One region of the Neobacillus sp. B4I6 genome, then DNA from elsewhere that is predicted to be linked to it. Evidence: riboswitches for the same ligand, from Rfam matches in the RefSeq annotation. Region 1 holds a riboswitch; each other region holds the start of a gene.
The links. Region 1 has a riboswitch for glycine ahead of gcvT (glycine cleavage system aminomethyltransferase GcvT). Riboswitches for the same ligand answer to the same signal wherever they lie in the genome.
Positions count from the first base shown of each region.

Region 2: another riboswitch for glycine. It lies ahead of QF028_RS08775 (amino acid permease); the one in region 1 lies ahead of gcvT (glycine cleavage system aminomethyltransferase GcvT).
Region 3: another riboswitch for glycine. It lies ahead of QF028_RS16335 (amino acid permease); the one in region 1 lies ahead of gcvT (glycine cleavage system aminomethyltransferase GcvT).

Region 1 covers NZ_JBNPWB010000002.1:590,290-600,433, reverse strand. The annotation lists gene QF028_RS04805 (vitamin B12-dependent ribonucleotide reductase) at 1-1,807, opposite strand, end outside; gene QF028_RS04800 (lipoate--protein ligase family protein) at 2,150-2,986, opposite strand; gene QF028_RS04795 (rhodanese-like domain-containing protein) at 3,180-3,563, shown strand; gene gcvPB (aminomethyl-transferring glycine dehydrogenase subunit GcvPB) at 3,665-5,125, opposite strand; gene gcvPA (aminomethyl-transferring glycine dehydrogenase subunit GcvPA) at 5,118-6,464, opposite strand; gene gcvT (glycine cleavage system aminomethyltransferase GcvT) at 6,483-7,589, opposite strand; glycine riboswitch at 7,675-7,754, opposite strand; glycine riboswitch at 7,758-7,845, opposite strand; gene QF028_RS04775 (DEAD/DEAH box helicase) at 8,023-9,711, shown strand; gene QF028_RS04770 (YqhG family protein) at 9,689-10,144, shown strand, end outside.
Region 2 covers NZ_JBNPWB010000002.1:1,337,580-1,347,723, forward strand. The annotation lists gene QF028_RS08730 (hypothetical protein) at 1-147, shown strand, start outside; gene QF028_RS08735 (RQC-minor-1 family DNA-binding protein) at 324-1,130, shown strand; gene QF028_RS08740 (hypothetical protein) at 1,148-1,297, shown strand; gene QF028_RS08745 (TRAP transporter small permease) at 1,813-2,310, shown strand; gene QF028_RS08750 (TRAP transporter large permease) at 2,312-3,607, shown strand; gene QF028_RS08755 (TRAP transporter substrate-binding protein) at 3,662-4,687, shown strand; gene QF028_RS08760 (sensor histidine kinase) at 4,787-6,625, shown strand; gene QF028_RS08765 (response regulator transcription factor) at 6,622-7,365, shown strand; gene QF028_RS08770 (hypothetical protein) at 7,814-8,146, shown strand; glycine riboswitch at 8,295-8,394, shown strand; gene QF028_RS08775 (amino acid permease) at 8,748-10,136, shown strand.
Region 3 covers NZ_JBNPWB010000002.1:2,890,966-2,901,109, forward strand. The annotation lists gene QF028_RS16315 (polyprenyl synthetase family protein) at 1-992, opposite strand, end outside; gene QF028_RS16320 (aldolase catalytic domain-containing protein) at 1,341-2,300, opposite strand; gene QF028_RS16325 (hypothetical protein) at 2,934-3,305, opposite strand; gene QF028_RS16330 (MFS transporter) at 3,539-4,756, opposite strand; gene QF028_RS16335 (amino acid permease) at 4,992-6,356, opposite strand; glycine riboswitch at 6,521-6,601, opposite strand; gene QF028_RS16340 (DUF2935 domain-containing protein) at 7,138-7,935, opposite strand; gene QF028_RS16345 (response regulator) at 8,175-9,719, opposite strand; gene QF028_RS16350 (sensor histidine kinase) at 9,733-10,144, opposite strand, start outside.

The DNA.
Region 1 (10,144 bases):
AGAATGGGAAACTTCCCTTCTCTTTTGCCAATTCAATTGATGTTCTGTATGCAGTAGTTGCAATTATTTCAAATACTTGATCAACGAGTTCGTTTCCTTCTGGTGATCCATACTTCGTTTCACAATAAATCAGCATGTCATGTAAGCCCATGACTCCAAGCCCTACACGTCGTTCACCAAGCGCCTGTTTTTTATTTTCTTCCAGGAAGTACGGGGTTGCGTTGATGACATTATCCTGCATCCGTACGCCCACAGCTACTGTTTTCTTAAGCTTTTCAAAATCAACAGTTTTTGTGTCCTTATCAGCCATCTCAGCGAGATTGACAGCTGCAAGATTACAGACGGAAAATGGTGCGAGAGGCTGCTCTCCACACGGATTTGTTGCAACGACTTGTTGTCCATATGCTTTTGCATTAGTCATGTCGTTTGCGTTATCGATAAAAAATATTCCCGGTTCAGCTGAGTAGGTCGCGCAAATATTGATTAGGTTCCAAAGTTCTTTTGCTTTGAACCTTTTGTACACTCGTACTTTATGACCTTGTTTTTCCCACTCGCGAACGTCACCAACTTTATGCCATTCTTGGTTGTAAATCTCCATTTCCTCTTGATCATATTGTTCAACGTACGGGAAGCGGAGTTCATAGTCACTATCGGTTTCTACAGCATCCATAAATTCCTTTGTTAAACAGACAGAGATGTTCGCACCTGTAAGGAATTCTGAATTGTGGACAGTGTAATTACCGCCAGTTAATAATTTCTCTTCTGCATCTGCGATGATGTTTTCATCAAATCCACCGAACCCAGGAATGTTTTTATAATTTACAATTCCCTGGTACATTGCAGTTTCCCTTAAAGTTAGAGGGGTGAACTTTAGCTTGTCTTTAGCAAGTTTTTTAATCGTTTCATCATTTGTATTTTCAATCAAGAATCGTAAAATTCTAGGATTTTGCATCTTAGAAATAATAAATTCAATAATGTCTGGATGCCAGTCGGCCAACATGATCATCTGAGCTCCGCGTCTTGATCCGCCTTGCTCAACCAAATGAGTCAATTTCGCAATATCATCCAGCCATGAAACCGATCCAGATGATTTACCATTTACGCCTCTAGCCAGTGTATTTCTCGGTCTCAGCGTCGAGCCATTTGTTCCAACACCGCCGCCTCGGCTCATAATCTCCATTACCTGCTTACGATGATCAGAGATACCTTCACGAGAGTCAGGAACAAACGGCATTACATAGCAATTAAAGTATGTTACATCAGTATCTGCCCCAGCTCCGTAAAGAACACGTCCTGCAGGAATGAAGTTCATGTTAACAAGCTCTTGATAAAACCTCTCAGTCCATTCTCTTCGCTTCTCTTCCGTCTTTTCTACAGAAGCAAGACCAGTAGCATTACGCTTCGCAATTTGCTCATAGAAGAGCTCCAAAGGCTTCTCAATTACATCTAAGGATCTGACTATCACACCCGTACTAGCTTCCTCAGGATCATCGAGTACTCCCCTGAATTCCTCTTCGACTAAAACTTTCGCTTTTTTCTTTTCCCAGTCTATTTCCATAATGTAACCAAGACCACGAGCTGGAAATTTCGGATCTTCTTTAATAGTTAAAACAACAAAGTCGCCGTTTGTAAGAGTAATTTTTGCAGTATCTTTAAAGGTATAGCGGTCCAACATGACCAAACGAGAAACACCCTTGTGAGTTATTTTCATATCTGGGGTAACTGGATGCACCTGGGGGAATAATTGAATATCCTCATTCAACCTTTCAAAATCGATATTCATTGTTTGTCTAAAAACTACAGACATTAGAACAACTCCTTCTTAAATAAAAATCCACCTATTGTGCTAAATCTAGCAGGTTTACGCTATATCTAGTTGGTTTGTATTTTTAGGTTATCATAGCCCACCTGAATAAATCAACTAAATATCAATATATAGTACCGAAAATATTTTCGACACCACTATATATTGTATGTCAAGCAAACTATAATTATTTTGTCAAACTTAAAAAATAATAGAATTAAAAGTAATCAATAGCTTTTAATAGATTTTCGTCAGAAAACAGGAAAATTCAACAAATTTCGCAGTTTGCTTCTTTACATTAATCGTTAAGGCAACAAAAAAAGACGGCGAATTCGCCGTTTCTAATTATCTTTTATAATTCCATTCATCACTTTCATAGCGATCTTTTGCAATCTTTTCAACATAAGCTAGTTCTTCCTCGGTTAATTGATAAGTTTCAAGCTCAATATTTAGACCCTCAGCAAAGCCTTTATAAAAAGCTTCCTTTGCTTCCTCAAGTGAAATCCTTCTTGGACTAATGTTGTTGATAGCAACCGCTTTATCCTTAAATGCCTTTCTCATACGTTCCTTAACTCTCTCACTTGGATATTTAAATAAACTAAATAGCTTATCTTCATCTAAATCTAACAGAATGGAGCCGTGCTGTAGAATTACACCCTTTTGTCTCGTTTGTGCACTGCCGGCAACCTTCCTGCCTTCCACCACAAGCTCATACCAGCTTGGAGCATCAAAGCATACTGCAGAGCGAGGGTTTTTCAATGCATCCCGTTCTTCTGCTGTTTTTGGGACAGCAAAATATGCCTCAAGTCCTAAATGGTGAAAACCTTTTAAAATTCCTTCAGAAATTACTCGGTATGCCTCTGTAACAGAATTAGGCATTTCTGGATGTTCTTCAGAAACGATGACACTATAGGTAAGTTCATGCTCGTGCAGAACGCCACGTCCTCCTGTAGGTCTTCTTACGAAACCTAATTGGTGAGCATTAACTGCTTCCATATCAATTTCTTTCTCTACCTTTTGAAAATATCCTACTGATAGCGTTGCCGGATCCCAGCCATAGAAACGAATCACTGGAGGAAATTTCCCTTCACTATGCCAATCGAGTAACGCTTCATCTAAAGCCATATTAAAAGATGGTGAACTATTTCCAGTATCAATAAAACGCCAAACTTCTTTTTTCATTCTAAAACCTCATTTTTTTATAATTATATCGTAATTAAGTCTACCAAAATCTGATATAGATTCAAAATAAGATGTTTCTGCTATAATTATTTAGGCAATATCAAAAGATTTTTTTGCATTCATCTTTATCTTTATCGGATTGACTTATATAATAAATACTAGTGCAGGAAAGCTTGAAAGGAGCAAAAAGAAATTGAGTTCACTTTATCCATTATTAATCATCATTGTAGCAGTTATCATTTATTCCGTTTTTACATTTTTCTATCAGAAAAGAATTGTTAAAACGGTAACAGAAGAAGACTTCCGTGCGGGGTACAGAAAGGCACAACTAATAGATGTTCGTGAAGCAAACGAATTCGAAGGCGGCCATATTTTAGGAGCACGTAATATCCCAATGTCGCAAATGAAAATGCGTATGAAAGAAATCCGTTCTGATATGCCAGTATATTTGTATTGCCAGAGTGGAATGCGCAGTGCACGTGCAGCCCAATTCTTACACCGAAAAGGCTATCGAGACCTTACTCAGCTACAAGGCGGGTTTAAAAAATGGTCAGGTAAAGTAAAAACTAAGAAATAAGATATCATTAAAGGTTCCGGATTCGGAGCCTTTTTAAATTTCAAAAACTGCTACACAAGATAAAAGGTCAGATTATTTTTCGAATCTGACCTTTCCTTTTATTAAGCTTCTTGGTATTTCAAAATTGGTTTACGTGCTGCTTTTGTTTCGTCCATCCGGCCTACCACTGTTGTATGTGGTGCTTCTTGAACGATTTCTGGATTTTCTTCCACTTCTTTAGCAATTTGGATCATAATATCGATGAACGAATCCAGTGTCTCTTTTGATTCGGTCTCTGTCGGTTCGATCATAATACACTCTTCCACATTTAATGGGAAGTAAATGGTTGGTGGGTGGTAGCCAAAATCAAGCAGACGTTTCGCAATATCCAATGTACGAACGCCTAATTTTTTCTGACGTCTTCCACTGAGTACAAATTCATGCTTACAATGTCTATCAAATGGTAGATCATAATATTCAGCAAGCCTTCTCATCATGTAGTTCGCATTTAATACAGCGTACTCTGTTACCGCTTTTAAGCCATCTGGTCCCATCGAGCGGATATATGTGTAAGCACGAACATTGATACCGAAGTTTCCGTAATATGGCTTCACACGGCCAATTGATTGCGGGCGGTCATAATCAAGGACATATTCTTCGCCTTGCTTTGTGATAATCGGTTTCGGTAAGAACGGGATAAGGTCTGCCTTCACCCCGACAGGACCGGAACCAGGGCCACCGCCGCCATGTGGGCCAGTGAATGTTTTATGAAGATTTAAGTGAACAACATCAAATCCCATATCTCCAGGTCTTGCTTTTGAAAGAACTGCATTTAAGTTTGCTCCATCATAATAAAGCTTACCACCGGCTTCATGGACAATTTCAGCCAATTCAAGAATGTTTTCTTCAAATAGTCCAAGCGTATTCGGGTTGGTTAACATTAATGCAGCAGTATCTTCACCAACAACCCTTCTTAAATCTTCAAGGTCGACAAGACCATGTTTATTTGATTTAACGGTAATTGTTTCTAGACCAGCAATCGTAGCGGAAGCTGGGTTCGTACCATGAGCAGAATCAGGGACGATTACTTTTGTACGGTTCATATCACCGTTAGCCTCATGATAAGCACGGATCATCATTAAACCTGTCCATTCCCCATGAGCCCCTGCCGCAGGTTGCAAGGTCACTTCATCCATACCTGTTATTTCAATTAAATGCTCCTGCAAATCGTATAAAAGTTCAAGAGCACCTTGAACAGAGCTTTCACCTTGCAGCGGATGTACATGTGCAAATCCGTTAAAACGCGCTACATTTTCGTTGATTTTCGGATTATATTTCATCGTACACGATCCTAGTGGATAGAATCCTGAATCGACGCCATGATTTCTCCTCGAAAGGGCAGTGTAGTGGCGCATAATATCAAGCTCCGAAACTTCAGGAAGTTCAGGCTCTTCTGTACGAAGGTAACCATCAGGAAGGAGACCGCTGAGATCTAGTTCCGGTACATCCATTTCCGGCAGGCTGTAGCCGATGCGTCCTGGTGTGCTAAGTTCAAAAATGAGTGCCTGGTCTTGATTATGCATGGAAATCCCCCAATTCTTTCACTAGAGTATCAATTTCTTCCTTCGATCTTTGTTCTGTTACAGCAATCAGCATATGGTTAGCCAGTTCTGAATAATCACGCCCTAGATCATAGCCCCCGATTATTCCTTTTTGTAAAAGGTTTTGATTGATTTCTTTTACAGGCTTAGTTAATTTCACAACGAATTCATTGAAGGAATGGCCATCATAACCAACTTCAAAGCCAGCTTCCTTGAAAGCATTTTTCGCATAATGAGCTTTTTGCAAGTTGGCCGCAGCCATTTCCCTGACACCCTTTTTACCAAGTGCGGTCATCGCTACAGATGCAGCGAGGGCATTTAATGCCTGATTGGAGCAAATATTTGATGTAGCCTTATCACGTCGGATATGCTGTTCACGTGCTTGCAGTGTTAAGACAAAACCACGGCGCCCTTGGTCATCCGTTGTCTGTCCAACAAGACGGCCTGGAACTTTCCGCATTAACTTAGTAGTGACAGCAAAATATCCGCAGTGCGGTCCGCCAAAGGCAGTTGGGATCCCAAACGGCTGCGCATCACCAATAACGATGTCAGCACCAAATTTACCTGGAGGTGTTAATACCCCAAGGGACAGTGGGTTACTTGAAACAACAAACATGGACTTATTTGCATGAATGATTTCCTCAAGCTCTTTTAACGGCTCGACTCGCCCAAAGAAGTTTGGATATTGGACGATAACGGCTGCAACATCTTCATTAACAAGTCCTTTTAATGCGTCTAGATCTGTTACACCATCTTTGACTGGTACTTCAATCACATTAAGGTACTGACCCTTTGCATAAGTTTTAAGAACATCACGTGATTCTGGATGTACAGCACTGGATACAACTATTGTTTTTCGTTTGGTATGGCCTGCACTAAGCATCGCTGCTTCAGCAAGTGCAGTTCCGCCATCATACATCGATGAGTTGGCAACATCCATTCCAGTTAACTCACAAATCATTGTTTGGAATTCAAAGATAGCTTGAAGTTCACCTTGTGAAATTTCTGGCTGATAAGGTGTATAAGCTGTGTAAAATTCTGATCTAGAAATAACATGGTCGACAATTACAGGCATGTAATGGTCATAAACACCTGCACCTATAAAAGATACGTTTCTTTTCAGGTCAGCGTTCCGACTAGCCATCTTAAAAAGTTCTTTCATTAAGTCCGTTTCAGACTTTGCCGCTTTTATATTGTACTCACCCTTAAATCTTACTTTCTCAGGGATATCGCTAAACAGTTCATCAATAGAGGAAACACCAATTGCCTCAAGCATAGTCTTCTTATCTTGTTCAGTCATAGGTAAATAGCGATGTTTCATAAACCTAACTCCCTTCTCTTATTTCTTTTCTTTTTTATAAAAAGGTGTTGGAACTACAGTAGCTTTTAAACGTTTGCCGCGAATTTCAACCTCAACTTCGGATTCAAGACCCGCAAATTCTGTATTGATTAGGGCAAGACCAATATTTCTCTTTAACGTGGGTGATTGCGTTCCAGTTGTAACCTCACCAATTAACTGATCACCTTTATAAACAGGGTAGCCATGACGTGGAATCCCACGATCAATCATTTCGATTCCAACCAATTTTCTTGTTAAGCCCTTTTCTTTTTGTTGGATCAACGCTTGTTTCCCGATAAAGTCATCTTCTTTGTTTAATTTCACAGCGAAGCCAATTCCAGCTTCAAGTGGTGAAATTTCTGGAGATAGTTCTTGACCATAAAGCGCTAAAACTGCTTCAAAGCGAAGTGTGTCGCGTGAACCTAATCCACAGGGGATTACTCCATCTTCTTTACCTGCAGTTAAAATGTCTCTCCAAAGGTCAACAACATCTTCTGCATCGCAATATACTTCAAAGCCATCTTCACCAGTATAACCAGTTCTTGATACAAGTGCCTTTTTCCCATTTAGGATTACATCTTGTTGGAATTTGAAAAAGCCAATTTGGCTTAAATCATTATCTCCCGCAAGCTTTTGCAATACTTTTTCCGCAAGTGGTCCCTGGACAGCCAGCTGTGCTGTTTTTTCCGATAAATTTTCTAAAGAGACATCACCAGATAAATGGTCTTCAAGCCATTTGTAATCTTTTTCAATATTTGATGCGTTTACTACTAAAAGGTAATGATTGTCTTCAATCTTATATACAAGCAGGTCATCAACAGTACCGCCATTTTCATAACACATGGCGGTGTACTGGGCACCTCCATTCTTTACTTTTGAAATGTCATTAGTCATCATTTTTTGTAAAAATGCTAAGCTATTAGTGCCTTTTACTTCTACTTCACCCATATGGGAAACATCAAATAATCCTGCATTAGAGCGAACAGCTTCATGCTCTTCTTTAATGCTAGAGAATTGGACCGGCAGTGCCCAGCCTCCAAAATCAATAGTTTTTCCACCCCATTCTTTATACACATCAAAAAGTGGAGTTCGTTTTAATTCAGACATCTTAATCCCCCTTCAATCTTTGGCGCAAATTATTCATTAGATAATATAAAAAAGGACAGAGACCTCCTATGAAACGTAAGAAGGTCTCTGTCCTTGCACCTGAAAGTTTACCTAAAAAGGCTTTCCCCTTTGGTGGCTGCTTAAAGCTAGCAGCGCTCTCCAGAGCTGCGTCCTACAAGAGTTCTTTTGCCTGAGAGATTCACATTTCTGCTTGCTCCTTCGGCGCTACATAAGTAGTCTCTCCCCTTGTTATCATTCGCATTATAATATTATCTAAACTGGTCATACTAATTATACTTATAAAATAAATTACCTTATTAAAATATTTAAAACATTCAAAGCTATTATCATCCTACCATTAAAATAATACATTGAGCAATAACTTTATTAGAAAAGCAAAAAGCTGGAAATTGAACAAAAAGGAGTTGGAACCATGTCGATCGAAATTGAATTTGATTCCTCCTGGAAGGATGATTTTTTACATAGAATTGAAAACGATGGTCCATGGGGGAATTGGGAACTTTTTAAACTAGCAATTGGAGTTGAAAAACATCTCGTCATTCCAGATTTCATGGGTTTATTAGCACCTAGCCATTTACCCAATCTAACCCCACTTCCTCACCAGCTTGAAACAGCAAAACAAGTAATTGAAAACATGAATGGGAAAGCCATCCTTGCCGATGAAGTAGGACTCGGAAAAACGATTGAGGCCGGGCTCATTCTAAAAGAATATATGATTCGTGGATTGGTGAAAAAGGTATTGATTCTTGTCCCTGCATCCTTAGTTACTCAATGGTCGATGGAGTTGAATAGCAAATTTTTCATTCCAGCCATTTCACAAAGGAAAAGCTATGTGTGGGAACAGTGTGATGTTGTCGTTTCGTCAATTGATACGGCCAAACGAAATCCTCATCGAGACATCATTTTCAAGCAGGACTATGACCTTATTATCATTGATGAAGCCCATAAACTTAAAAATAACAAAACAAAAAATTACGAATTTGTCCAAAATCTGAAAAAGAAATTTTGTTTACTATTGACGGCAACGCCCATTCAAAACCGTATCGAGGAAATTTTTAATCTGGTTTCATTATTAAAACCAGGACATTTAGGCAGCGAAACGACATTCTTTGAAAAATACAAACGAGATGCACGTTCATTAAATGATGATGAGCATTTAAAAGAATTAGTAAACAAGGTTATGATTCGGAACCGGCGGGCAGATACAGGCATTGAGTGGACGAAAAGGCATGTGGAAACCATTCCGATTGAATGCACTCAAGAGGAGAAAGATCTTTATGAGTCAATTACTGAATTAAAAAATGAGGGGAATTGGGCACAGGCAAGTTCATTCTCTGTAATGACATTACAGCGTGAGGCATGCAGCAGTAGAGAAGCAGTTTTTTATACATTAAAAAATATGCTGCAAAAAAAGGAAAATCCAACCCCAGCTTTCGAAGAACAAATTCAGTATTTAATAACAAAAGTCGAAGCTGTCCAGAAGAATTCAAAAGCAGAAAAAGCGTTAGAATTAATTCAAAAAGTAAATGATAAAGTGATTATTTTTACAGAATACCGAGCAACACAAATGTACCTCCAATGGTATTTAAAACAGCATGGAATTTCATCTGTCCCTTTTCGGGGCGGCTTTAAGCGTGGAAAAAAGGACTGGATGAGAGAATTATTCCAAAAGCACGCTCAAGTCCTTATTGCAACTGAAGCAGGCGGTGAAGGAATTAACCTTCAGTTTTGTAATCATATAATTAACTTTGATTTGCCATGGAATCCAATGAGGCTCGAACAACGAATTGGTCGTATCCATCGTCTGGGCCAGGAAAAGGATGTCATGATTTATAATTTTGCGATAAAAAATACTGTCGAAGAACATATTTTGAAGCTTCTTTATGAGAAAATACATTTATTTGAAAAAGTAATTGGTGAACTTGACGATATATTAACAAAGTTGGAATTTGGCAATATAGAAGACCATTTAATCGATATTTTTGGACAATCCTCCTCCGAAGGCGAAATGCGAATTAAAATGGAAAATTTATCATCAATGATTGAATTTGCTCAGGACATGAAGAAGGGAGATTCCCATGCAGCAGCAGGAAATTCATAACTTTTTATTGAACTATTTTCAGGCTAATGATTGTGCAATTGTGGCGAATAGCCCAGGCTATTTGACTGTTCAGTTAACAGTTGAACTTGATAAGGAATTAATGAATCGGCCTTTTTACTGGCACTATTTAGAAAAGACGGGCGGAATTCCAAACCCGATGAAGTTAACATTTATTACGAACCAAGATGCCGCTCCTGAAAATATAAAGGGGGAAATCATTCATTTTGGTTCACCTCGGCTTCATCAAATTTTTACTTCGACGAAAAATTTAGCCAGCTATATCCGACTTTATGAAAATCATCGGAATCAAAACAAGCAAACTCCTTTATTACCATGGCTTTGTATGAATGTTAAAATCTCCTATCAATGTGACCGTAAGCGGGATATTTTCAAATCAATCGGCTTACAACTCATTAATGGAAAAATGGTTGAA
Region 2 (10,144 bases), 750 kb from region 1:
ATAAAGCAACCTAGACTTATGTCTTCAACCACAACAATGCGGAAAACTATTGAAGAAAACGAAACTTACCTAGCTTATAGATGGTTTCTTGGCTTTCGATTTCATGATAAAGTGCCAGTATTGAAAAATGAATGTGGCCGTGTGTAAAAAAAGTCTCTCTGGTTTTTAGGGAGGCTATTATTTTTCTTCAATGGTTATTAGTCTCTGTTCGCTGGTGTGATATAATAATACAAACATACGCTCTTGTTTATTGGTTTAAAGCCCATTTTCGAGGTGCTATATTTGTAATAGGTTGAGTTTTTTTTAAATGAGGGATGACGACGATGGTTAAAAAAGGAAAACAAGTGAGATATGAACTTAATCCAAACGGAATTAAGTCGATGCCAGACAATGAAATTAAAACTATTTTACGTGGGGCAGATGATTTGATCCTGAGTGGCGGCCGGGCAATGCTTGCCAAAATTCTTGCGGGATCAAAAGATAAAAAGTTATTAGAACTAGAATTGCACCACAGCCCTGTATACGGGGCATTCAAAGGTGTTCCACAAAAAGAGATTCTCGCAAAAATAGACTGGCTGATTCTTCATCATTATTTAGCCATCGAGTATAATGGCAGACTCCCATTGCTTGTCTATACGGATAATGGCTGGGACATTGAACGCGAGACCTATGCTGATGAATTATTGGAAAAGCTTATTGATGCTGCTGAAAATAGAACTTATGAATTTGTTGAAACATTAAAAGACCGGAACCGCAGCTTGATTCTTCTTTTATTAGATAAGATTGCAAATTCAGGCAATAAAGAGTTAATCACAATCCTGGATGCGTGGAAATCGATTGAATATAAAAAAGTCAGGACCAGGATCCAAGAAGTTATCGAACTGTTGGAGAAAGTAGAAGAAGAACCTGAAAAAATACATAATCAAGAAGTGATCTCTTTTTCCGCAAATAAACAATGGCTTTCTATTCCTGCAGAAATCCGTAGAAAATTAGAACAAAATGTTTGGTGCGTTTCTTGTTGTGATGTGGTTAAAATTGAAAGATATACAGTCAAAGAATTTCCTACTGGAATTGTATTGGAAGGGGAATGTCACAAGTGTGGTGGTAACGTGGCAAGAGTTATTGACTAAAGGAGAAATGATCAATAATGCAAATAACATTTGAAAATATTTATACACTAATTACCAATGCTGGGTATATTGACCTTGCTCAATTAACAGAAGTTACGGAATCAGACATTTTGAAGTTACATGGTGTTGGACCGAAAGCGGTGAGAATTCTAAATGAGTCCCTTTGAGAAAAAGGACTTTCTTTTGCAAAAAAATCATAAAAATGATGACCGCTAAGTGGGAAAAACTAGTCTGACAGTAACCAAAGGAAGATTACACAACGATTTAAGACTCACATACGCAGAAAAAAGCACAACTAGCTGAAAATCCACTAGTTGTGCTTTTTGTGCGCAAAACTTCCGATTGTCCCCTATAAGAAACGTCCCCATGTTCTATGCCATTTATATAATGCAATAGCATTGATGCTATTAATAATCTTTCTCCACCGTTTCGAAACTACTATCTAGTATTGATAGAGCCAATTATTATTACTAGTTGATGGAATACAGGTAACATGATAAGTTTAAATATATAATTTATTTGTTTATTAAACTTACAAAAATACTTAAATAGTTTCAAATTGAAAGAATTTCAAATTCCACCTAAAAAAATCACAAATTATCCTAAAAAAAGAACATTCAAAAACATTCAAAAGATTCATAAAATGAGAGACAGGAAAACGTTTTCAAATGGGGGGAATCAAATGAATGTAATCAAAAAAGTAGGTCTAGTCATCGATACCATTTTTGAAAAATTCACTCTACTATCGTTAATTGCTTTAATTTTTGTCGTCACCCTACAAGTTTTTACCAGGAAATTATTTAATTTTGTTTTCTTTTGGTCAGAGGAAGTTACTCTTTTGTTACTCGCTTGGTTTGCCTTTATGGCTATAGCAGTGGGATTCCGAGAGTATATCCATTTAGGCATTGATTCTTTCACGAATCTATTTCCTAAAAGTTTTAATAAAGTTTTAGATAAAATTATCAGTGCCTCTATTTTTGCTTTCGGATTATATTTGGTAATCCAGGGCTGGGACTTCACGGTATTGATGATGGATTCAACCCTGCCGGCGACAAAATGGCCAAGTAGTATCACCTATGCGGTGATGCCAGTCACTGGTGTGATGATTTGTGTTTATTCTCTTTTACAATTCTTTAACATTAACACCACTCGCCACAAAGAGATAGAGGAGGGCATGTAACTTGGACAGCAACACAATTGGGATCATTATCTTACTGTCAAGCTTTGTTATTTTAATCTTACTTCGTTTCCCCATTGCCCTTACGTTGATTGCCTCGTCATTACTGACGGTTATCTATCTAGGTATACCTCTTCCGGTAGTGGGCCAGCAAATGATTCAAGGGATGAATTCCTTTTCTTTACTTGCGATTCCGTTCTTTATTTTGACCGGACAAATTATGAGTGAAGGCGGCCTAGCGACTCGAATTGTGAATCTGGCAAGTTTAATGGTTGGTAGAATTCGCGGTGGGCTCGCCATGGTTAACAGTGTAGCTGCATTGTTCTTTGGAAATATCTCAGGTTCTGCCGTCGCCGACGTTTCTTCCGTTGGGTCTGTTATGATTCCGATGATGAAAAAGAAGGGATACGAAGCAGACTATGCAGTGGGAGTAACGATTGCATCGGCCATTCAAGGTGTAGTTGTTCCGCCGAGTCATAATCTTGTTTTGTACTCCTTAGCAGCAGGTGGTGTTTCCATCGCCAGTTTATTTATGGCTGGGATTGTTCCTGGATTTATTATGTTAATTTCCTTAATGATCACGGGTTACATTATTGCTAGAAAACGAGGCTACCAAAAAGCGGACCCTGTTCCAAAGTCAGAAATTGGCGGGATCCTTCTACATGGACTTTTATCCTTGAGCCCAGCAGTCATTATTTTGGGGGGGATTATGAGTGGCTGGTTTACTGCAACGGAATCTGGGGCATTAGCTTGTTTGTATTCTTTTATTCTAGCGTTTGTTGTCTATAGGGAAGCAAAATTTTCTAATGTATGGAAAATATTAACCCGGACGATGAGAACTGTTTCGATGGTATTTTTCTTAATAGCAGCATCAGCTTCGTTTGGATGGATATTAGCTTACCTGAAAATTCCTTCAATGGTAACGAACTTATTTTTAAGTATTTCTGATAACCCTATTATTATTCTATTGATTATTAATATTTTGTTGCTTCTCCTTGGAGCACCAATGGACATGGCGCCAATGATTTTAATTATGACACCTATTCTCCTTCCAGTTGTAACCAGCTTTGGAATGGATCCGGTGCACTTCGGAATTGTCCTGATTTTAAATGCTGGGATTGGCCTATTAACGCCGCCGGTAGGAACCGTTTTGTTCGTCGGATGTGCGATAGGAAAGGTCTCGATACAACAAGGGACAAAAGCAATGATGCCATTTTTCTACGCTTTACTAGTTGTTCTGTTGGTTATTACCTATATTCCTGAGGTAGTCCTGTGGCTTCCTAATATGTTAGTCAAGTAACCGAAGGAAAGGTGAAAATAAAATAATAAAATTTTTTAAGGGAGGGTTACAAGAATGAAGAAAAAAAAGATTACAGGAATTCTTGCAGCAACGCTTTTAATGGGTAGCATCCTAGCTGCTTGTGGGAAAGAAGCAACGACGGGTACAAAAGATGGGGGTTCGAAAGCTGAGGGACCTAAATATACGTTCCGGTTGGCAGATAATCAGCCGCCAGATTATCCAACTGTTGTTGGAGACAAAAAGTTTGCCGAATTGGTTGATGAAAGAACAAATGGCCGAATTAAAATTGAGGTATTTCCATCTGCCCAATTAGGGGATGAAAAATCCGTGTTGGAACAGGTTCAGCTTGGGGCCATTGAGTTCACAAGAATCAATTCCAGTCCGCTTGCCGAGTTCAATGATCAGTTCACTGCACTGGGACTTCCATATGTATTCGAAAGCGAAGAACACTTATGGAATTTTCTTAACGGTGAAATGGGTACAAAATTGTTAGATGGTTTAGAGCAGTCAAAAATGAAAGGGCTTGCTTATTATGATTCTGGGTCACGTAGTTTTTATTCTACTAAACCACTAAAAGGTGTAAAGGACTTAAAAGGGCAAAAAATCCGTGTGCAGCAGAGTAAAATCAATATTGATTTCATGGCAGCTCTTGGGGCAAGTGCGACACCAATGCCATATGGCGAAGTATTCAGTGCACTGCAAACAGGAATCATTGACGGCGCAGAAAATAACATTCCAAGCTTAGACTCTTCAAACCATTATCAGGAAGCGAAAAACTTTATTTTAGACCATCATCAACGGATCCCAGAAGTCCTGCTTATTAGTAAAGCAGCATGGGATAAGCTTTCAGAAAAAGACCAAAAAATTGTGAAACAAGCAGCACTTGATTCCGTTCAAGCTCAAAGAGATGAATGGGATAAGTGGGAAGAGCGTTCTACTAAGAAACTGAAAGAGGCAGGAGTTACCTTCACTGAGGTTGATGATATTACACCTTGGAAAGACGCTGTTAAATCCATGGTTGATAAATATTCAACAGATTATAAAGAGGTAATGGATGCCATTGAAAAAGCACGTCCATAATCGATAGCAGGCAGTAAACCTAGCTGGTAAATATATCCATTTACCAGCTAGGTCTTTTCTGTTTAAAAAATCACTAATAGATAGGAATGAATAACAACAATGATGAAGTGGTGGAGAAAAATCGCAGAATTCCTTGAACGATACATCCTCTTAAAAAATCAATCACTGATGATAAAGCTCTGTGTTTTCTCTAGTTTTCTGGTTATTTTTCCAGTCATTTCAGTTGGAGTTATTTCATACAATCGTTCATCGGTTGAACTTGAAAATGTACTTAGACAATCGAGTAGCCAAGTAATTGATCAAGTAGAGTCACATATCGAATATTATTTACAAGATTTTGAGATTACCAGTCTAAAAATTATCAACTCTCCTGAATTATCGAGCCTTTTGAAATTGAAAACGTCAGAAAATAGAGATCAATTTATTGAACCAACTCGTAACACCCTTAAAGAAGCAGAGTACTCAAGAGCAGATATAACTAATATCACTATACTACTTAATAACAATCAGGTAATTGATACTCTTGGAAATAGAAATTTCTATCCTGCTACGAAAATGAAAGAGGAATATTGGTATTCGTCTGTCCCACTTAATGGGATGAGTATGTTAGTTATGAGAAAGTTAAAATTAGAAAATAAGGAACAGCCTGTCATTTCACTCGTAAGGAGACTATATAATCCCCAGACTCTCTTACCCGTAGGCATGCTTATTATTGATATCAATTTCAGAAGAATTGAAGAAATCTCTAACAAGGTAACCATCAGTAAAAATGGCTATTTTTCCATTTTAGATGCGAACGGGCATTATATTTACCATCCTGACTACTCAAAGCTCGGGAAAAGGGTTGAATTCAAACAACTTTCAAACCTGAAAACAGAAGGAAACAGCACGGAAATTTTAGAAAATGAACGGAGAGATTTTGTTACCTATACTTTCTCTCGAAACCTCGGCTGGAGGTTTCTATCGGCAGTCCCATACCGAGATTTGGCGGGGGGGATCGTTCAAATTGAAAAAGCCATATCCTTAACCATTCTTGTCTCTTTGATCATTGCCTATTTGATCGGGTTCGGATTCGCCACAAGCATCATTCGGCCCATCCATCGTCTGCAACATTTTATGAAGGAAGTTGAAATTGGAAAATTAGATGGCAGAGTTCGAGTGGATTCTAATGATGAAATCGGACAATTGACTGCTGGTTTTAATAATACAGTTGAGAAACTATCCAACCTACTTGAAGAAGTATACGTCTCTAAGTTAAAGGAAGCAGAAATGTCACTTAAACAAAAAGAAGTGGAATTAAAAATGCTGCAATCACAAATGAATCCCCACTTTTTATACAATTCTCTTGAAACTATAAGGGGTATGGCATTGGAAGAAAGTCAGGAAAATATTGCAACCATGTCTTTCTCACTTGGAAAACTACTTCGGTATAATCTTAATAATCATTCATCTACCGTGAGTTTTAGAGAAGAAGTGAATTTTTGTGAAATGTATCTGCAGATTCAAAAGTTTCGCTTTGAGGACCGTTTTGAGTACATGTTTGATATTCCTCAATGGGTAATGGAACTAGAAATGGTAAAATTTTCCCTACAGCCATTGGTTGAGAATTGTTTTGTTCATGGTTATGGTCCTAATACTAGAAAATTAAAAATTGTGATATCAGCTTTCCGTCATTCTGAGTCTTCCATTGTTATTCGCATTTCCGATACTGGTGAAGGAATAAAGGATCATATTTTAGAAGAAATCAAGAAAAGAATGGACTTAAAAACGTCTACTAGTGATGGGAAAAATATAGGAATCGTAAATGTTCATCAAAGAATTCATTATTTGTTTGGACCTGAGTATGGAATAACCATTCAATGTGAACAGTGTTCAGGGACTGAGGTATTAATCCATTTACCCATACTAGATCATCATGTGGAGGAGGAGAGAGTATGAAGAAAAATATCTTGTTGGTTGATGATGAGAGATGGGTTCGAACAGCTCTAAAGTGGACGATAAACAAGTTGAAGCTTCCTTTGCAAGTAGTCCACGAATGTGAAAACGGGTTAGAAGCACTCGACTGGATTAAGCATAATGATGCAGATCTAGTGTTAACGGATATTCGAATGCCGATAATGGACGGGCTTTCGTTAGTAAAAGAATTGAGTCATTTGAAGAAGAAACAGGATGTCATTGTGATCAGTGTTCATGACGAGTTTCAATTTGTTCAACAAGCCATTCGAACCGGTGTAACCGATTACCTTCTAAAACCAGTAGAGGAAGCCGAGTTAAAAGGGTGTCTTGAAAAGTGGCTAGAAATGAAATCAAAAGAAGAGACAAAAAGGAATACTCCAAAAAATGAGGATGAAAATCTTCCTTCCTCAACGATTGACAAGGTTTTGCAGTATTTAGAAAAAACAGCATTAGACCAAATTACACTGAAAGATGCGGCAGAGTCTGTCCATATGAATCCTAGCTATCTTAGTCAATTATTCAAACAACAGCTAAACAAAAAGTTTGTCGATTATATTACCGAGCTGCGAATTGAGGAAAGCAAACGTTTGTTACTGAATACAACCTTACGATTGTCCGAGATTGCTGAGAGAGTGGGATACTCGGATTTAGCCTATTTTAGTAACAACTTTAAGAGAATTACAGGCTTTTCACCATCAGAGTTTCGAAAATCAGCGCTGTAAAGGTACCGGAAAAAACTCCATAAAGGTCGACGAGCCAAGAATCTAGTTTTTGGCTTCTTTTTTTTGATAGATTTAAGTTTGCGTTTAATTTATATCAATTTTGCTGTCGTATTTGGTCTAAAGATAGGACTTTGGCTATGGGTATATATATCTGAATATTTTAAATCTTAAAAAACACAAATTCACCTAAAAATATTCTCTATTATTGTTTACCTTCTAAATTATACAATTATTTCGATTGAAAGCGTTTTCCTTTGAAGGAGTGATAGGAATATCATGATACGGTTAAGATTTACCTAGTTTTACTCTTTATTGTATGTATTTTAAGCGTGGCTATCACTGTGAAGCATGGAGCACGTGATAATGGCTTAGATCCTCATTTTGTGGAGGGGAAATTCAATCCATATCCAACTGAAGGCAGCTTGCTTAAATATCATATTAAAACGGTTTGCTTGATGAGAAAAAAGTAGATGAATCGGTCACTTTTTTACTAACAGTGATGATGAAATTAGGCCTTTTCGAAAACCCTAATGTCGATGGTCAAAATGCGCTTGATGTGGTCAATAATCCTGAATCACAGAAAAAAGCGGATGAAGCACAACGGAAGTCATTGGTTATATTACGCAATGACAATATCCATGGTAAAAATGTATTACCATTGGGTGATAGTGAAATAAAGGATGTCAACCTATATATTGAGATGTTCCCAGGTGGAAATGATGCAGCTGCCACTAAGAAATTAAAAGAAACTGGATTTGACTTTGGATTAACATATAAATAAGAGTTAAAAGCACACGAATGCTTTAAATAGTAGTCTGTTAACAATGCCCTCTATATTTCTAAAAAATTATAATAATAATTAAATTCAGAAAATTCATTTGACATCATGCTTTCGATAGATTAGGATTAAATTATATTCATAATTGCGGATGAGTATTGTGGGAGAGACTAAACGTATTGTTTAGCACCGAAGGAGCAAGTCCCAAAAATTGGGTTCAATCTCTCAGGTAAAAGGACCACAATAGGACGCGTCTCTGGAGAGCGCCATGTGCCACCAAAGGAGTTATACTCTCAGGTAAAAGGACAGAGGAAAATGGGGAACGCCTATTTTTCTCTGTCCTTTTTTTGTGGAGAAAAATAGTAATAAACATAAAAAGGAGGAGGTAAAGACAAAACTAATAATTGGTGAGGCGCATCATGATTGACCTGTTGAATATTTATTTTTTAGAAAAATGTAAGCGCTTATTTATGCCGAATTGACTAAATAAATATTAAATTTTCATTGGGATCAATTTGCAATTATTGATTTTACATATTACTTGATTATTTAAAGTCATCAAAAATTTGCAAACATTCTCAAAAAGTAGAAAGAGGGAATTCATATGCAGGAACAAACATTGTCGAGAGGTTTAAAAAACAGGCACGTTCAACTTATCGCTATTGGCGGGGCTATCGGAACAGGATTATTTCTTGGAGCAGGTAGATCTATTCATTTAGCAGGTCCATCGATTTTATTTGCTTACTTGATTACAGGTGTCATTTGCTTTTTAATCATGCGTGCACTTGGAGAACTGCTTTTATCCAATTTGAAATATCATTCTTTTGTTGACTTTGTAAGAGATTATTTAGGTAATATGGCAGCATTTATTACTGGCTGGACCTACTGGTTTTGCTGGATTTCAATCGCTATGGCCGATTTAACAGCAGTTGGTCTCTATACTCAGTTTTGGTTTCCAAGTATACCACAATGGATGCCAGGATTAATTGCACTAGTCGTTTTGCTAATTATGAACCTTGCAACCGTAAAGCTTTTTGGCGAAATGGAATTCTGGTTCGCATTAATTAAAGTTATTGCGATTCTTGGATTAATTGTTGTCGGAATTTTCATGATTATTAAGGGATTTTCCACAAATTCAGGCGCATCCAGTTTCACGAATCTATGGAGCCACGGCGGCATGTTCCCAAATGGCATAAATGGCTTTATCCTCTCATTCCAGATGGTCGTGTTTGCGTTTGTTGGCATTGAACTTGTAGGACTTACTGCAGGTGAAACAGAAGACCCGGAAAAAGTTATCCCAAAAGCAATCAATAATATTCCTATTCGGGTATTAATTTTCTACATTGGCGCCCTTATTGTCATTATGAGTATTTATCCGTGGAACGCCATCAATCCAGCGAAAAGCCCATTCGTTCAAGTATTCGTGGCGGTTGGTATCGCTGCAGCTGCTGGTATCGTCAATTTTGTCGTTCTAACATCTGCAGCTTCGGCATGTAACAGCGCCATTTTCAGTACAAGCCGTATGGTATACTCACTTGCCAGAGATAAAAATGCACCTGTACCATTTGCAAAACTTACGTCACGTCAGGTACCTTCCAATGCATTGTTCTTTTCCACTGTTGTTATTTTAATTGCCGTTGTTTTGAACTATGTAATGCCAGAAGGAGTATTTACGTTGATTACAAGTATTTCAACAGTATGTTTCATCTTTATTTGGGGTATTACTGTCGTCAGTCATTTGAAATACCGCAAAACCAGACCAGATCTAGCGAAAGCGAACAAATTTAAATTGCCGCTTTATCCATTTTCCAATTACTTAATCCTTGCCTTCCTTGCGTTCGTGCTTGTCGTCCTTGCACTTGCGGAAGACACTCGTGTTGCCTTGTTCGTAACACCTGTCTGGTTTATCATGCTGATTGCAATTTATAAGATGTTGATAAAGAAGGCGGATTATGCGGATCAGGAGAATCAACAACAAGTAGCAGAAAATTAAGTGGCAAC
Region 3 (10,144 bases), 2.3 Mb from region 1:
TCATTCGTGTAATTTGCGTTGGATAGATCCTTTACACGGTCCACTTCCTGTGAATTAAAAAACACATAGGCCTGCTCGAAAAATTTTTTGCTGGTCTCTGGACGCAAATGAGATTTAATATACTCAAAGGCATCGCGGAGTTCTGAATGAATAAATCGGATCAGGTTTACGTTATTCCCCGTCCACTCACCCAATTCCGGCACAGTTCCTGTGATAAGGGTGGTACGAATTAAATCGGAATATTGTTTTTCCTCTTTGGCAGATAAGACTTTGGCATCGAGAAGATCGTCAATAAATGGATAGGTCAAACCATAGCAATAGCCTAGCCTAATAGCATCATCAAGTTTCTGCCTTCTTTCTTCAGGCGATACCTCATCGCCCATCTCTTCCACCTCATGCATAATTACCCCAGCAATAATTTTAATGAGCTTTCGCTGAGCATTCTCAGCATCCATTCCCATTGGAATATTGGATGATACAGTCTTTAATTTGTTTAGTAACCAGATCATCGTGGACTCGATGCCTTCCTTCTGGGCGATTCGATACAACCCGGCCATGCTAAACGTCTCAGTTTTGACTCCGCTGTTTGTAGCAAAAGACTGTGTCAGGTTATTTTTTAAACTGTTAACTACACGCCGTATCCTGGTCTGTGTCTCAGCTGAGTCCAAGGCTTTGCCTAGGTCCCGCATGAAAATATAGGAAATACTACGATCCAAGTAATTATCAAGTTTGCCGGTGTAATCGAGCCATTGGATATACTTGTGATACCCTTGAGTATTAGGTTTTCCTTTTCCACGCGAAAAAAAGGATAGGATTGAATGATGATGAATATGGTTGTGTTTCCAAGATTGAATATCTTTTGTTAGGACTGGAACAAAGGTCTTTTGCATGACCTGTTTATTAAGTGATTTAAAATAATGAGCAGCCTTCTGCTCAGCTAGCTGATAACATGCATCGGCATTTTTTATTAACTCCTCATCCATACTGTACATTACCTCTTCTTAAGGTTGTCTTATACATGTTTTGCAATATAATTCAAACCGAGATGATAAATCCAAGCGTTTTTCTTTAAAAACTATCAAAATATATTTATTTATAATCATAAAATAACATCTTTAGACTCAAAAAGTATAATATTTCCTTTCATATTATAATTCCGCGCATAGTAAATAATACCTTCATTAATCTTTTCTTTTTTAACTTGGCTGTTGATGTCCGCTCCAGGCGCTTCGCTTTCCGCTCCAATCAACTTGGCTATAAAAACAACAATGACCTTTAACACAGCCATTTTAATTAATAAAAAAACACCTCAAATATAGAGGTGCTTTAAGCAATTTAACCTATTTTAAAGTTGTAGCCACTGTACTTTCAGGTGATGTTACCTTGTCATAAAAATCCACGAATTGATCGCGGTCAGCGCTATCACGGTAAGCCATGGCAACACGTGGATGTTCATTAAGAACACCTGAAATCATATAAGGAATGATATAGCCCCACTCCCACTTTTCACGCATTTCGAGCATGTGCTTCTCAATGACTCCAAGAACCGGCTTAATCTCATAGCTTGATTTTTGGATGTAGCTAACAAGAAGTTCTGTGTTACAGTTACCTGCTGCCCGACCCATGCCATATACAGACGAATCGAGATATGTAACCCCATTTCGCATCGCAGTTAATGTATTGGCAAAAGCTAACTGCATATTGTTATGTGTGTGAATTCCAAGCTGTTTGTTAGGGATCAACGCTTTGAACTTTTTCACTTGGTGCTCGATATCTACAGGGTCTAAGCTTCCAAAGGAATCAACGATATAGACCACATCTACAGGGCTTTCCTTCACCAATTCAAAAGCTTTAATCAGCTGTTGTTCAGGAACACTTGATAATGCCATAATGTTCAGTGACGTCTCATATCCCAAATCATGGAACATTTGGACAAGTTCTAAGCCTTTATCTACTTCACGGATATAGCACGCTACTCGAATCATATCTAAAACACTTTGTTCACGAGGTAGAATATCATTGGGATCTACACGGCCAATATCAACTAAAGCCGATAGCTTCGTGAACTTTTTGACAGGGATAATTTCTTTCAGGAAGTTATCGTCAAGAAATCGCCATGGATTGGGCTCAGTCGCTTTAAGAAGCTTTGGAGAATTTTTGTAGCCAATCTCCATGTATTCAACTCCAGCTTCACTTAGGCCGTTATACAAGTCTTGAACAAATTCGACACTGAAATCCCAATTGTTAACTAATCCTCCATCACGAATGGTACAGTCTAAAATTTTACTACGAGTTTCCATGATCGTCATTTCCCCCTGTTTATTCTGCTTTTCTCATTATTATTTCATACTTTTATGCATTTAAGTACTAAAATTTTCTTATTGTGTTTATATCATGGTTTGTCAGAGGGTGTCAACCTATTTCCTGAAAATTCTTATAATCAAATAATAATAGTATATACAATATACCCAGGCTGTCGAGAAACTTTCGACAGCCTCTTATTTTCTACAATAACTTTAACCATTCACCGCGTTAATTTATTATAATATTATTAATATATAGGCTTTGCAACATGTCTGTTGATTTGCGCTCCATGCACTTCGCTTTCCGCGGGCGTGCCGGGGAGCCTCCTCGGCGCTGAAGCGCCTGCGGGGTCTCCCCTGCCCCGTACTCCCGCAGGAGTCTGCGTGCCTTCCGCGCAAATCAACAGGCCCATTAGCAGGTACAATGAATAATTAAATGCTGAGAATAAAAAATTGTCGAGAAAAATACCCTTTCTTGACAATCTGAGTATATACAATATACCCTTCACTTTTGTTCCTGTATTTTGTGCAGGTATGGTTACTTTGTAGGTTCCGTATTTAATTCCTATTTGACGAAATGAAAAGGCATTGGCTTTATTAATACCAATGCCTTAGTTAAAAAAGGAGGTCTTAGGACCAATGATACAGTTTTCCCTGCCTGCTAAATGTTTGACTGAGATCCTTTAATGTGTAAACTCTAGCCGTTAAGAGAAATAAATCATTGTAGTTATTATGGATGTATTCATCAATAATCTTGATTCCTTCTATAAATTGATCAACTAAATAATACGTGTACTTTTCATCCCAAGAAAACTTATTTATTCTTAAAAGTTCATCTGCTATTATTTGAAACTTAAACTCCTCAATTAGGAGTTTTATTTGAAACAATTTATCCGGATTATACCTAAAGCTGTTTTTATTTTCATGGCTTTTCTGAACATATTTTATAAAACCCTTGATATTTTCAGCCAACATATTCGCTTTTTGCATCTCGAATTTCAATTTGTCCTCTCCTCAACGTCTAATTTCCAACCCATCTTTAAGAAGAGTGTATGTTTGGGGACGTTATAATGACACCAACAATACCATTTATCAGGAAAAAGAGTCCTTAGAATTAAAGAATCAGGAAAAATTAGCGAACAATCTCCATAAAAAGAAGGCACAAATCCAATTTGGTTTGTAGCCTCAATTTAGTGTAGATTTTATTATTTTATGAAGAAGCTATAAGAGTCAATTCACACTGCTTTAGATAAAGTAATGTTTTGATCTTGATTATCTTTTCTTTTTTTCAAACTAACCATTGCTATAAAGGAGATACAGTAGAGTACAGCAAGATATCCCATTGCGATCGTCACATTAGCATGCTGCAGGATATATCCTACTAAAATAGGAGATAATCCCCCTAATGCTCTACCGAAGTTAAAGATAGTATTGGTTGCTGTGCTACGAATTTCTACTGGATAGTAATTGCTTATTAATGCACCGTAACCAGCAAACATTCCATTCGAGAAGAATCCTACAATCGCACCGCCGATTAAAAGACCCGCACTTCCTGACGCAAAGGAGTATAAAAAGACTGCGATTGCGGAAGCGAATAAGAAGATTCCGAATGACTGCTTCATTCCAAGTCGATCCATAAACTGTCCAAAAGTTAACATACCTGCAATCATTCCCGCAGCTGTACTAATCGTCCAAAGAGCCGAGTTTGAAACTGATAATCCCTGGGATTGTTGAAGCATGGATGGCAGCCAAATCATCAAGCCATTATAACCTGCAATTTGGACCGTTGCCATAATAGCTAAAGCAATAGTCGTAACAGAAGTTCTTGGAGTAGCAAACAATTGCTTTAAATTCCCTTGCTTTGGCACAAGTTGTTTTTTCTTTTGTGATGCCAGCCACACGGGTGATTCGTCTAATTTTTTTCGGACGATAAAGGCGAATATAACCGGAACCAATCCGATGAAAAACAATCCTCTCCATCCCCAAGCAGGCAGGATCATGGCACTAAGAAGAGCAGCCAGAATCACACCGTATTGTGCACCGATACTAACATAAGAAGAAGCGCGTCCTTGTTTATTCTTTGGCCATGCTTCAGCAACAAGCGCCATACCAATACCGTATTCCCCACCTGCGCCTAAGCCAGCAATAAACCTAAAGATGTATACTTGTTCAATATTTACGGCTAAACCAGTTAACGCCGTCCCGATAGCAAATAGTAGAATCGTATAGGTAAATATTTTAACTCTCCCAAATTTATCTGCTAAGATACCGAAAATGATTCCTCCAGCGAGCATTCCTAAATTGGTAATCGAAGAAATAAGACCGCCAGCAACCATGTCAATATGAAACTCTGCAATAATCATCGACATCGCAAAGGAGATAAACATGATATCCATGCCCTCTAATGTTAAACCTGCTACTGATGCAACTACTGTTTTTTTACGATAATCCATTTTTGTCGTTCTCCTTTCAAGCCTCACAGGACTTTGATTAAAAGATAATGGGCAAAAATAAAATGCCCTTTCATCCAAAGGACAAAAGGGCATTCATATACTTAATTAGTATATATGAAGTTTATTTTTGCCTTTTTGGCCTCTCTGGACCAAATTAAAGGAATTTAATTTCATCTAATAGTATCATGATACCAATCAAGTGACAATATTTTTAATATATTGCAAGAATTTTACTTTACGCAGATATTTTAATATTTTTTCCCTTTGTCCTTTTAAATGAATACACTATGAATAAAAGAATGAACCATAATGGTGTCATTAATAAAGCGACACGAGTTGATTCTGCAAATAGCATAATAATGAGAATAAATGCAAATAACGTGAGAACAAGATAATTAATAAATGGTGTAAACGGTGCTTTAAAAATCGACTTTTCATGTAAATCTGGGCGTGATTTCTTATATCGCAGATGACAAATTAAGATAATGCTCCAGACCCAAATAAAACAAATCGCACTGATCGTTGTCACGATCCCAAAGGCTTGTTCTGGAATCAGCTTACTTAAAAGAGCTCCGACAGATAGAACAAGTGCAGATATAAATAATGCGTTACTCGGTACATGATTTTTATTTAATTTAGCAAAATTCGCTGGTCCCTGTTGATGATTACTTAAATTAAATAATATGCGGCTCGTTGAAAACAATCCACTGTTACAGGCAGACGCAGCTGATGTTAAGACGACAAAATTAATAATTCCTGCAGCAATCGGAATACCAACTAAACTAAACGTTTTTACAAAAGGACTGTTTGCTGCATTCAGTTGCGTCCATGGATTGATGCATAAAAGGATAATAAGTGCTCCCACATAGAAAAACAGTATTCTTAAAGGTATTTTATTTATTGCAGATGGGATATTTTTTTGTGGATTGGATGTTTCGGCTGCTGATACACCTACTAATTCAACACCTACAAATGCAAATACAACCATTTGAAAAGAAAGTAAGAAACCTAATATTCCATTCGGGAAAAGACCACCATGGCTCCATAGATTTTTTACTGTAACCGTTCCTGAATCTGTTTGAAATCCAATAATTAACAAAATGACTCCTATGATGATTAAAGCAAGAATGGTGATCACTTTGATTAAAGCAAACCAAAACTCTAATTCTCCAAATAGCTTTACTGTTAATAAATTTAGTCCCAATAATAGAATTAAACAGACTATTGCAGGTACCCATTGTGGGATATCGAACCAATATTGCACATATACACCAACAGCAATAATATCAGCCATTGCTGTCATAATCCAACAAAACCAATACGTCCATCCAGTTACATAACCAGCCCAAGGTCCAATATAATCCTCGGCGAAGTCCGTAAATGATTGATAGCCCTTATTTGATAAAAGAAGCTCTCCTAATGCCCTCATTACAAAAAAACATGCGATTCCCACGATTAAGTAGGCAAAAATGATAGATGGACCTGCTAACTGAATGGCTTTTCCTGAACCTAGGAATAAACCTGTACCAATCGTACCTCCAATCGCAATCAGTTGTACGTGCCGATTTTTTAAATCTCGTTTTAATTCTTGTTGTGCCACTTCATTTGCCCCCTCATTAGTAATAATTTCCTTTGTTCACTTTGTGAAGACATGAACAAAGGGTTAAACTCCATGAAAAAAGAGATTGGAATTTCTCCAATCTCTTCGGTCATAAGAATAACAAATAATATCCATTACTCTTTTGTCAGAATAACAAATAAAACTCGTACTCTTCTGTCCTTTTGCCTGAGATTGTGAACCCTTCGGCGCCGCAGATTTCCTGCGGTCTCTCCAGAAGCTGCTCCTGCTATAGTTTGATCCATAGCAATCATAGCTTGCTTAGTATTTAATTTATGTTGAAGAACAAATGGTTCAAAATCCCCAGCTAAAAAAAGTTATGCATTATTACATCTTATCTCACAAACTAAATTATTGTTAAATAATTTCTAATTTTAGTAGTATTCAATCACTTTGTCAATAATTAATTTCAGAGAATCTAGATTAATAGAGAAACAAAAAATGAACCCACTGCAAAAGATTGGGTTCATTTTTATCGCAATCGTTGGTTCTGCATCTTTAATCTCCTAGTACCAAAAAATATTGAATATGATTTGCTGAGATGGGCGTAATCGCCATAACACGATATCCGATACTCAGTAATTGCGACAAAGTTTCTGCGCAATTTTGACGTGGAGGCTCAAACGGAGCATGGAAACTTTTATAAAGATTTATTAATTGATTATTGTTTGTACAGTGAAGCAAGATCACATGTCTACCAGTCCATGCTTGACCGATCATTGGTTGTGGTTGTGGTTGTGTTTCCCTTTTATTTCTCATTGAATTATTCCTTAAGTCGAGGTTTAGCAGGATCACAATTGGGTGAGTCAAGATTTGCCGATTCTGCTAATTTCATAAGATAATAACATTCTTCACGATACATATGATCCGCCATTAGGGGGGCGAATGTTCCTAATGCTTGCTTACTTAGTCTGAGTTCTTCTATTTCATGTAGAAAATTTTGAAATAATTTTATTTCTAACTGGCTGTCTGAATTCATTTTTGATAAAGCAGGGAACGAAGTCAAATTAGTTCTTAAATATCCTGCTAGTTCAACTGATTTCAAGTAAAAATCTTCAAAACTCTTCCTAAATGTATTACTTTTCTCAATGAGTTTCTTTTCAACACTATCTAAATTAAAGGAAATTGCCTCTGAATGACCTGCAGCATCTAATAACCATAAAAGATGATGATGTAGTTCATGGTAAACAGGAGGAGCATCCCCTGCTTTTAGGTGTATTAAAATTCTTAAGTATTCCTCTAATTCATTGACCATATGATTAATAAAGGTTGGCGAAAGGTGAATTTTTATTTTCCCTATCAGATGTTTACTTAATAAGTCCAATTTAAATTTCCGTAATCTTATAACCTCTGTTTCAGCTTCAATTGTGAATGGCACTAAATCTGAGGAATTTGCACGCTCCAGAAGTTTGTCAAAAACTCGAATAAAAGATGATGCCTTCTCAATTTCCTCTTTTTGAACAGGTGCAAGAGCTTCGAAAATAAACCTCGAATGATCACCTAATATTTGGAGCCAAAAACGGTGTTCAAATTTTGCTGTTCTTTCAAGGACATCATTCATGTTTATTCCTCCTAGAAAAAAATACCCACACTATTTTGATGTTTATTCTTTTCAATTGGTTCTTATGAACAAAGAAGGAAAATTCACTAAAAAATAAGTCTTGCTGCCATTTTTGTGAAGATGTTTCGTAATCTCTTCTTTCGTCGATTCATTTTCCCTTCGCCTCCGATGGCTTTATTGAATTATTTACAATTAAGCACATTCATAGGTGGACTCCACAAATAACACTCCACCAACATTTACTTTAGTATGTGTTGTGAACGGTAGAAACCTGGGGTTGTTCCAATATTTTTCTTGAATACTTGATTAAAGTATTTTTGATTTTCGTAGCCTACTTGTTTACAAATTTCTGATACTTTTAAATTTGAGCTTCTTAGTAATTTCTTGGCATTATTCAATCTAACATTTGTAATATATTCAAAGATGGTGTTACCAACTGCCTTAGAAAACAAACTGCACAGGTACGCAGGGTTCTTATGGAACAACTTACCTAAGTCATCTAAAACGATGGGTTCCTTATAATTAGTATTTATGAAACTTTTTAAGTCGATGATTAGTTTTTCATTATAGGACACGTGGTTCTCCTTTAAAAATTCAGTTGATTGATCAATAAATTGTTCAAGCCAATCTCTGATTTCTTCCAAAGACTGTAATAGATTTAACTCTTCGTATAATAAATATCTTTCGCCACCACTTTTATTTACTTCATATTCACTTTCGATATATTCCAAAAAATGATTAACTATTTTAAAACATACATATTTTGATTTTTCCGGGGACAGGTTACTCTTTTTACAATCGAGAAAAACTTTGGCCATGAAAAGATTCATTCTACTAAGAAGATTTGGGTTTTTTTCATTAAAAAATTGATTAATTTCTTCGATAATACTGTTTCCAAATGAATGATTAAAAGTTTCTAATTCTTTATAATATGTTACTAACTGGTTTGAAAAAATTCCATTTTTCAATGCTTCTGTTGCTTCACTGTATGCTTTCTTTATTTCCGAAATATTTTCATATACATTGCTGATTCCAACAATCGGTTTTAATTTGATATCATGAAAAATCAATGACACAAGATCATGAACCAAGTCATTCCTAATCTCAAAACTGGAATTGGAAAACATGATTACAATTTGACTATCAATCGTATAAATGAAACTCTCAATTCCCCTGTTTTCCAATAGATTTTTCATACAACCTAATGGGACCTGAAGTTTTTCAGTCTCTTTTGAATCATCCCATGTAAACCCTTTCAATCCGATGTTTAAAAAAGAAAAACGATTTAATTTTTGGTCTATTTCAGGGTCAACAAATCTATGTCCTAAGATGTAATCAAGAACACGTTTTTCTTCTAATGCAATTTGATATTCATTAATCCGTTCAGTTGTTTGTTTTTCATTTTTTATTTTTTCAAGTTTTAAAATGGCTTTTTTAATAGAACAAACAATTTCATCCACCTCAATTGGTTTGACCAGATAGTCAATTGCCTCGAGTTGAATGGCCCTTTTGGCGTAATCAAATTTTGAATACCCACTAATAATGATAAAAACAGTTTCTAGATTAAGATTCTTTGTTTCTTTTATTAAATCCAATCCATTCATTTTTGGAATTCTTATATCGGCTAAAACAATGTCAGGCTTTTTGTTAATAATTTCTTTAAAGGCTTCTTCTCCGTCAGAAGCCGATCCTACAATTTCAATGTGATGTTCCTTCCAGTTAGTTGCTGATTTCAAGCCTTCAATTACAATTTTTTCATCATCAACAATTAAAAGTTTATACATAATAGAAAACCCCTTAAAAATTGTCATGGATGATTCCGTCATTATTCAGGCCAATCTTAAGATAAACGGTCGTTCCCTTTCCTATTTCACTCTCGATCTTTAATCCATATTCTTTTCCATAAAAAAGTTTCAATCGTTCATTTATATTTTTCAAAGCATAACCCTTTGTGTTAATATCCACCTCGTTCATGTCAAAACCTTCTCCAGTATCACTAATCTTAAAAACTAAACCGTCATGCTGTTTATAGCCTTCAATCATGATGGTTCCTCTTTCCTGTTGTTCTAAACCATGGTAGACAGAGTTTTCTACAATGGGCTGTAACAGCAATTTAATGATTTTTTCTTCCATGATTTCAGGTTCGATATTAAATGTATAGATGATTTTATGGTCGAAACGAATATTTTGGATATCCAGATAACTTTTA